One region of the Streptomyces sp. NPDC034084 genome, then DNA from elsewhere that is predicted to be linked to it. Evidence: riboswitches for the same ligand, from Rfam matches in the RefSeq annotation. Region 1 holds a riboswitch; the other holds the start of a gene.
What was found. A riboswitch is a leader RNA that binds a small molecule or an ion and turns the genes downstream of it on or off. The one in region 1 is predicted to bind ZMP and ZTP.
Positions count from the first base shown of each region.

Region 2: it holds a riboswitch for ZMP and ZTP, as region 1 does, so the genes downstream of both, ACZ51I_RS24380 (serine hydroxymethyltransferase) here and ACZ51I_RS06125 (bifunctional 5,10-methylenetetrahydrofolate dehydrogenase/5,10-methenyltetrahydrofolate cyclohydrolase) in region 1, are expected to answer to the same signal.

Region 1 covers NZ_JBVISK010000002.1:134,001-138,332, forward strand. The annotation lists gene ACZ51I_RS06115 (SWIM zinc finger family protein) at 1-458, shown strand, start outside; gene ACZ51I_RS06120 (hypothetical protein) at 439-1,353, opposite strand; gene ACZ51I_RS06125 (bifunctional 5,10-methylenetetrahydrofolate dehydrogenase/5,10-methenyltetrahydrofolate cyclohydrolase) at 1,500-2,354, opposite strand; ZMP/ZTP riboswitch at 2,383-2,490, opposite strand; gene ACZ51I_RS06130 (PP2C family protein-serine/threonine phosphatase) at 3,280-4,332, shown strand, end outside.
Region 2 covers NZ_JBVISK010000006.1:558,490-562,821, reverse strand. The annotation lists gene ACZ51I_RS24390 (2'-5' RNA ligase family protein) at 1-415, opposite strand, end outside; gene trpS (tryptophan--tRNA ligase) at 511-1,524, opposite strand; gene ACZ51I_RS24380 (serine hydroxymethyltransferase) at 1,741-3,024, opposite strand; ZMP/ZTP riboswitch at 3,089-3,179, opposite strand; gene rocD (ornithine--oxo-acid transaminase) at 3,288-4,332, shown strand, end outside.

The sequences.
Region 1 (4,332 bases):
CGACCGGTCCGGCCTGGCCCCGTCTGACGGCCGCTCAGGACGCGGTCCGGCTCGCGGTGGGCGCTCCCGCTCCCTGGATCGCGGCGCGGCTCGCCTCCGGTTCGGGGAGGTCGCGAGTGGAGCTGGACCTCGCCACGCGCGCGTGGCGCTTCGGGGGCGTCGCCGCCCTCTCCGTACTGGACGAGGAGTGGACGCCCGACGCGGAGGCACTGGACCGGGCCGGGGCCCGGCTGGCCGAGGCATGGGCGGACGACGAGCGGCCGGTGCTGCGGCGGGCGGGCGGCGCGCGGTGGACGGTGGTGGGCGCGGACGCGCAGCTGCGGCTCGGCGAGGACGGGCGCTGGTGGCCGTACCTGAAGGCGGGGGCACGCTGGGCCCCGGCGGGCCCGCCGGACCATGATCCGGCGGCGGCCCTGGCGGCGGCGTTCGCCGTCGGCACTACCGGAGCGGGTGACTGAGCGTGCCGCCGGTGGCGGCCAGGCTGCAGGTGACGATATCCGCTCCGAGGAGGTGACTCGTCCGGTACGGGTACTGGACGAAGGTCGTCCAGCGCGTGCCGAGCGGCTGCCGGGCGGCTTTGCGGCGGAGCGGTTCGCGGCAGAGCACGGTGGCGGCCTCCCGTACCGCCGCGTCGGTGGCGAAAGCGCCGACCAGGCGGGGCTGGACGACGACCTCGGCGTAGTGCGGTGTGTCGCAGCGCCGCCGGAGGGCCGTCCCGGGCGTGTCGCGGTCGACGTCGAAGCAGTCGCCGGTACGCAGCGCCTCGTACGAGACAGGCCGCTCAGGGACGGGGCCGCTCGGGGAGCGGTCGTCGCCGGCGGGGCGGGGGCTGTTCGCGGGGTCGTCGCTCGCGGTCCGGGACGGCGCCGCTGACGTGCTGCCCAGCGGCCGCCCAGGGCGGTCTTCGGGCGCCGCACCGGTCGGTCTGCCACTCGTGGTGGAGCTGCCCGTGGGCCTTCTGACGCTCGGCGTCCCGGCCGCCCCCGGCCCGTCCGTCGGGGTGGGAGCCGCCGGTCCCGTCGCGAGGGTGACGACGGGGGACGGCGCGCCGGCCGGGTCCCCGCCCGGTCGGCCGTCGGCGAGTCCGGCGCCTTCCGCGCCGCCCCGGGTGGTCAGGAAGGCGCCGGCCACGAGGGTGGCCGTGAGCAGCGGCACGAGCGGTACGCCGAACCACCGGGCACGCCGCGCCGCCGGCCCCGACCGGGACGCGCCACACCGTACGGACGGGGCCGACCAGGCGGACGTGCCGCCGGCCGCGCGGCGCTCGCCCCCGAGGGGGTCGTTCGCGAGGGGCTCGACCACGCCGGGGTCGGCCGAGCGAGGTGTGGTGGTGGGGGTCGGCGGATGGGACACAGGGACCAGGTTCTCCGGTCCGCGGCGGCGCGTCCGGCGTTCACCGGCTGCGGGACCCGACCCGTACAGAATCGTGACGATCGCCGACCGCACGCCCCGTCGCCACCGCCGCTCCCCCGTCACCGCCGCCGCCTGATCACAGCCGCCTACAGGCCGAGCTGGCGCTCCGCGCCCTCGACCGTCTGGGCGAGGAGCACGGCGATGGTCATGGGGCCGACACCGCCGGGGACCGGGGTGATGAGGGAGGCGCGCTCGGCGGCCGAGGCGAAGTCGACGTCACCGATGTTCCCTGGGTTGTAGCCGGCGTCGATGACGACGGCGCCCGGCTTGATGTCCTCACCCTTGATGAAGTTCGGCTTGCCGACGGCGGCGACGAGGACGTCGGCCTCGCGGACGACCGAGGAGAGGTCCTGGGTGCGGGAGTGGCAGTAGGTGACGGTGGCGTCGCGGCCGAGGAGGAGCAGACCTGCCGGCTTGCCCAGGATGGCGCTGCGGCCGACGACGACCGCGCGCTTGCCGCTGAGTTCGACGTCGTACGCGTCGAGGAGGCGCATGATGCCACCGGGCGTACAGGAGACGAAGCCGGGCAGGCCGAAGCCCATGGCGGCGAACGACGCCATGGTGACGCCGTCGACGTCCTTCTCGGGGGCGATGGCCTCGAAGGCGGCGCGCTCGTCGATGTGCGGGCCGACGGGGTGCTGGAGCAGGATGCCGTGGACCTCGGGGTCCTCGGAGAGGGCCGTGATGGCGGCGACGAGCTCCTGGGTCGTCGTGGCGGCGGGCAGCTCGACGTGCTTGGAGCGGATCCCGGCCTTCGCACAGCGGTTCTGCTTCATCTTCACGTACGTGACGGAGGCCGGGTCCGCGCCGACCAGGACGGTCGCGAGGCACGGCGTGACGCCGGTGCGGCGCGTGATCTCGGAGGCTCGCGCGGCGGTCTCCTCGACGGTGCGGCGGGCGAGGGCCGTACCGTCCATGAGGGTGGCGGTGCTGGTGGACATGGCAACTCCTGGGCGTCGTCTCTGACCGGTGGTTCGCCCAGGCGCACGGCATCGGCACGGCCGTGCCACCAGGGCACGCTCCGCCGGGCCGCTCCCCGGTGGTGATCCACCTCAAGCGCCAGTCACGGCCCGGGCCCCACTCTACGGGAGGGGTCGCGCTCCGGTCCCGGACAGGGGCATATGCGCGGGTATGGGGAAGTTGTCGGCGGCCTCCGGGCCCACGGCCCGCACCACACCCGCCCGCCTACCCGCGCACGAACACGGGCACGGGCGAGGAGGTACGCCCAGGCGCGTACGCGACGGACGGGAGCATCTCCTCGCGGTCTGCGGCGCCTCGGGGCGGATGCCGCGGGTCGCGGGGCATCCGGGCGCCCCGCGCAAGGCCCGCGGGGGTGACCTTCGTGGCGGGGGCTCGCTGGCCGGAGGCGGCGGCCGGCACGAACGCGCCGGGCACCGCCCTCGCCCTCGTCCGCCCGGTGCAGGTCGCCGCGGAGCACTTCCGGCATCCCGTGCGGGCCTGGACCTGTGCCGCGGACCCGTGCACGACCCGCACACCGGTCGGGTGCTCGGCGCGGTCGACATCACCGGCGGCGAACGGCTCGCACACCCGCACAACCTCGGCTTCGACCAGGGGTGGCGCGGGCGGCCGAGTCCACTCGCCCTGCTCGGGCCGCCCCCCCTGACCCGGGGCGGCAGGCTGTCGGCGCTCGGCCAGGCCTTTCCGCGGCCGGGTGAGCGCCCAGACGGCCTGAGCAGGCATACGTCCGCGTCCACCAGCACGCCGCCGGAGCCGGCAAGAAGGGGGTCCCGCCGGCGAGCCGCACGACTGGGGTCGCGCCCTCGTGAGCGGGCAGGCGTGCTCTGTCCCACGCGGAGCACACTCGTCACGTCGCTGAGCGGGCCCCTCGCGGATAGTCTGGGATTCATGATCGAGTCCGGACGGCCGCTCCGTCGGAGCTACGGCTACGGCAGGCTCGTGCGGCTGTCGCCGGTGATTCTGACCGTCGTCATCGCCGGCCTGGCCTACGCCACTCCGCCGGAAATGGCCTTCAGCCGCCTCCTGCCCGCGGCGCCGGCTCTGGCCGCCGCCATGTGGCCGGTCCTCCCGACCGTCCTCCTCGGGACCGTCTGCCTCATTCTGATGATCGGCCTCAGCCTGGTCTTCCCCGGTCTCGGGACGTGGTGGACGTGTGGGGGGATCGTCGCGGTGACCGTGGCCGCCGCATACGGAAGCCATGTCCGGCTTCAAAGGGAGCGCACGCTCATTCAGGTACGGCTCGTCGCCGACGCGGCCCAGCAGGTGGTGCTGCGGCCCCTGCCGCACCGTTTCCGGAACGTCGAGATCGAGTCGCTGTACCTCGCGGCCGCCGCGGAAGCCCGCATCGGCGGGGACTTCTACGAGGTCGTCGACACCGCGTACGGCGTACGGCTGCTCATCGGAGACGTGCGGGGCAAGGGCCTGCCGGCAGTAGGGGCGGCCGCGGCGATCGTCAACGCATTTCGGGAGGCGGCTCACGGCGAGGCCTCCTTGGCCGACGTCGCCCGCAGGCTCGACGCCAGCTGTGCCCGGCACAACGCCGCCCATCCACCCGAGGCACCGATGGAACGCTTCGCCACAGCGCTGCTCGTCGAGATCCCGCATCAAGGCAGCCACATCACCATCGTCAACTGCGGACACCCACCGCCCTTGATCCACACCTCCAAGAACGTGCGCACCCTCGAGCCGACCGTCCCATCGCCCCTGCTCAGCCTCGCGGAATTGATCGGTGACCAATACCGTGCGGACTCCTTCGACTTCGCTCCCGGCGAGCTTCTCCTCCTCTACACGGACGGGATCGCCGAAACCCGTGCCCGGGACGGTGAGTTCTTCCCGTTGACAGCATGGATGCGCCGACAGCCCGCCACGCCTCCCCGTGATCTGCTCACGGCTCTGCACCACGAACTCCTCCGTCACAGCAGGGGCAGTCTCGACGACGAC
Region 2 (4,332 bases), on a different contig from region 1:
CGAACGCCCGGTCCATCCCCTCCTCGGAGATGCCGTGCGCCACCGTGACGTGCGGGTGGTACGGGAACTGGAGCTCACGGACGAGGGGCCCCGCCTCGTCCCGGATCCGGTGCTGGAGCCGGTTGCAGAGGGACACGCCCTCCTTCAGCTTCACGAAGACGACCGGGGAGAGCGGGCGGAAGGTCCCGGTGCCCTTGAGACGGACCCGGAAGGGCTGGTGGTCGGCGGCGACACCCGCGAGGTGGGTCTCGATCTCCGGCAGCCGCTCCTCGGGGACCTCGGTCGGCGGGACCAGGGTGATGTGCGTGGGGATGCCGTACGCGGCAGGGTCCCCGAAGCCGGCGCGCCGCTCCTGGAGCAGGCTGCCGTAGGGCTCCGGGACCGCGATCGAAACGCCGAGCGTTACGGTCCCCACGTCGTTCTCCTCCGTCGTCCGTCGTCGAGTCGGTGTGTGGTGGTGCAGCCGCCAGTGTGCGTCCTGCACCACCCTCGTGGCCAGGGTCCCAGGACTCAGTGCTTGGCGGGCAGGAAGCCCATCCGCTCGTACGTCTGCGCGAGCGTCTCCGCGGCGACGGCACGGGCCTTCTCCGCGCCCTTGGCCAGGACCGAGTCCAGCGTCTCCGGGTCGTCCAGGTATTCCTGCGTGCGGGCCCGGAACGGCGTGACGAAGTCCACCATGACCTCGGCGAGATCCGTCTTGAGCGCGCCGTACATCTTGCCCTCGTAGCTCTTCTCCAGGTCCTCGACGGACGTGGCGGTGAGCGTGGACATGATCGTCAGCAGGTTGGAGACGCCCGCCTTGTTCACCGGGTCGAAGCGGATCACCGTGTCGGTGTCGGTGACGGCGCTCTTGACCTTCTTCGCGGTGGTCTTCGGCTCGTCCAGGAGGTTGATGAGACCCTTCGGCGTGGACGCCGACTTGCTCATCTTGATCGTCGGGTCCTGGAGGTCGTAGATCTTCGCCGTCTCCTTGAGGATGTACGGCTTGGGGATCGTGAACGTCTCGCCGAAGCGGCCGTTGAAGCGCTCCGCGAGGTCGCGGGTCAGCTCGATGTGCTGGCGCTGGTCCTCGCCCACCGGGACCTCGTTGGCCTGGTAGAGCAGGATGTCCGCGACCTGGAGGATCGGGTACGTGAAGAGGCCGACGGTGGCGCGGTCGGCGCCCTGCTTCGCGGACTTGTCCTTGAACTGGGTCATGCGGGACGCCTCGCCGAAGCCGGTGAGGCAGTTCATGACCCAGCCGAGCTGCGCGTGCTCGGGCACGTGGCTCTGGACGAAGAGGGTGCAGCGCTCCGGGTCGAGACCGGCGGCGAGGAGCTGGGCGGCGGCGAGCCGGGTGTTGGCGCGCAGCTCGGCGGGGTCCTGCGGGACCGTGATCGCGTGCAGGTCGACGACCATGTAGAAGGCGTCGTGGGTCTCCTGGAGGGCGACCCACTGGCGGACGGCGCCGAGGTAGTTGCCGAGGTGGAACGAGCCTGCGGTGGGCTGGATTCCGGAGAGCACACGGGGACTGTCAGAGGCCATGCACATCATTCTCTCAGGTGTGGGAACCGATCCCCGACTGCCGGTGTACCGAGAGCGTGAGGACGGGCCTTCTTCAACGCGTACCGGCCGTTCGGGCGTTTCGAGGAGGGCGCGGCGTTCCGGGCCCGGCCGCTGAGGATCGTCGCCGATGAGACCAGGAACACAGTGCGGTCGGCGGGTCGGCGGCCGGGCGGCGGGACCGCCCGGCGGCCGTGGTCAGACCGGGAGGCCCGGGGCCGGGTGGGTGGCCATCAGGTCGGCGACCTCGGCGCGGATCGCGCGGAGGGTGTCCTCGTCGCCGGTGCCGGCGGCGGTGACAGCGCGGTCGATCCAGTCGGCGACCGTGGCCATGTGGTCCGTGGTGAGGCCGCGGGAGGTGAGGGAAGGGGTGCCGATGCGGATGCCGGAGGGGTCGAAGGGCTTCCGCGGGTCGTAGGGAACGGTGTTGTAGTTCACGACGATCCCCGCCCGGTCGAGGGCCTTCGCGGCGATCTTGCCCGGGACCTGCCTGGGGGTGAGGTCGATCAGGATCAGATGGTTGTCGGTGCCGCCGGAGACCAGGTCGAAGCCGCGGGCGAGGAGCGCCTCGGCGAGGGCCTTGGCGTTGGCGACGACGGCGTGGGCGTAGTCGCGGAAGGAGGGCTGGGAGGCCTCGCGGAGGGCGACGGCGATGGCGGCGGTGGTCTGGTTGTGGGGGCCGCCCTGGAGGCCGGGGAAGACGGCCTTGTCGAGGGCCTTGGCGTGCTCCTCGGTGGACATCAGCATGGCGCCGCGCGGGCCGCGGAGGGTCTTGTGGGTGGTCGTGGAGATCACGTCGACGTGGCCGACCGGGGACGGGTGGGCGCCGCCCGCGATGAGGCCGGCGATGTGGGCGACGTCGGCGACGAGGACGGCGCCGGACTCGCGGGCGATCTCGCCGAAGGCGGCGAAGTCGATGGTGCGGGGCAGCGCGGTGCCGCCGCAGAAGATGACCTTCGGGCGCTCCTTGAGGGCGAGGTCGCGGACCTGGTCGAAGTCGATGAGGCCCCCGCCGTCGGAGACCGCGGCCTGGCGGACGCCGTACTGGACGCCCCGGAACCAGCTGCCGGTGGCGGAGACGCCCCAGCCGTGGGTGAGGTGGCCGCCCATGGGCAGGGCCATGCCCATGACGGTGTCGCCGGGCTGCGCGAAGGCGAGGTAGACGGCGAGGTTGGCCGGCGAGCCGGAGTAGGGCTGGACGTTGGCGTGGTCGACGCCGAAGAGGCCCTTGGCGCGTTCGATCGCGAGGGTCTCGACCTGGTCGATGTTCTGCTGGCCCTCGTAGTAGCGGCGACCGGGGTAGCCCTCGCTGTACTTGTTCTGGAGGACGGTGCCGGAGGCTTCGAGCACGGCGGCGGAGACGTAGTTCTCGCTGGGGATGAGGCGCAGGGTCTCGGCCTGCAGCCGTTCCTCGGCGCCGACGAGTGCGGCGAGTTCGGGGTCGGCGGCGGCGAGCGCGGGATGCTGCTGCGGGGTGGTCATGCCGGTGTCCTCCGGGCGTTCGGCGGAACGGTCCCGGGGCTGAGGTGCGCACGGGACCAGGGGCCCGTGATGCCCAGGCGAGCGGCACCTCGTGTGGTGGTACGCGCGCGGCTCCCCCGGGGTCGCTTCCCCGTACGCCAGTCGCCGTGCGTGGCTCCAGGGTAGCTGGCGCGCCGTCGCCGAGGTTTCCCCGTCCGGCATCCGAGCGACGATAAGAAGGGGGCCACACGTACCCCCCGAGCCGCAGGACGAACGGAGATCCCGTGCCGAGGACAGAAGACGCCATCGCTTCCGCGGACGCGCACAGCGCTCACAACTACCACCCCCTTCCGGTCGTCGTCGCCTCGGCGGACGGAGCCTGGATGACCGATGTCGAGGGGCGCCGCTATCTCGACATGCTCGCCGGGTACTCGGCGCTCAACTTCGGGCACGGCAACCGGCGTCTGATCGACGCCGCCAAGGCGCAGTTGGAGCGGGTGACGCTGACCTCGCGCGCCTTCCACCACGACCGGTTCGCCGAGTTCTGCGCGCAGCTCGCGGAGCTGTGCGGGAAGGAGGCGGTGCTGCCGATGAACACGGGGGCGGAGGCGGTCGAGACGGCCGTGAAAACCGCCCGGAAGTGGGGGTACGAGGTGAAGGGCGTGCCGGACGGGCACGCGAAGATCGTGGTCGCGGCGAACAACTTCCACGGCCGGACGACGACGATCGTGAGCTTCTCCACGGACCACGAGGCGCGGGACCACTACGGGCCGTACACACCGGGGTTCGAGATCGTGCCGTACGGGGACCTGACGGCGATGGAGGCGGCGGTCACCGAGAACACGGTGGCCGTGCTGCTCGAACCGATCCAGGGGGAGGCGGGGGTCCTGGTCCCGCCGGCCGGTTATCTGGCGGGGGTGCGGGAGCTGACGCGCCGACGGAACGTGCTGTTCATGGCGGACGAGATCCAGTCGGGTCTGGGCCGGACGGGGCGGACGTTCGCGTGCGAGCACGAGGGTGTGGTGCCCGACGTGTACATCCTGGGGAAGGCGCTGGGCGGCGGGGTGGTGCCGGTGTCGGCGGTGGTGGCCGACCGTGAGGTGCTCGGGGTGTTCCGGCCGGGTGAGCACGGGTCGACGTTCGGCGGGAACCCGCTGGCCTGCGCGGTGGCCCTTGAGGTGATCGCGATGCTGCGGACGGGTGAGTTCCAGGAGCGGGCGGCGGAGTTGGGCGAGCACCTCCACGCCGAGCTGGGGCTGCTCGTGGGCGGCGGCGCGGTGGAGGCGGTGCGCGGGCGCGGGCTGTGGGCCGGGGTGGACATCGTGCCGT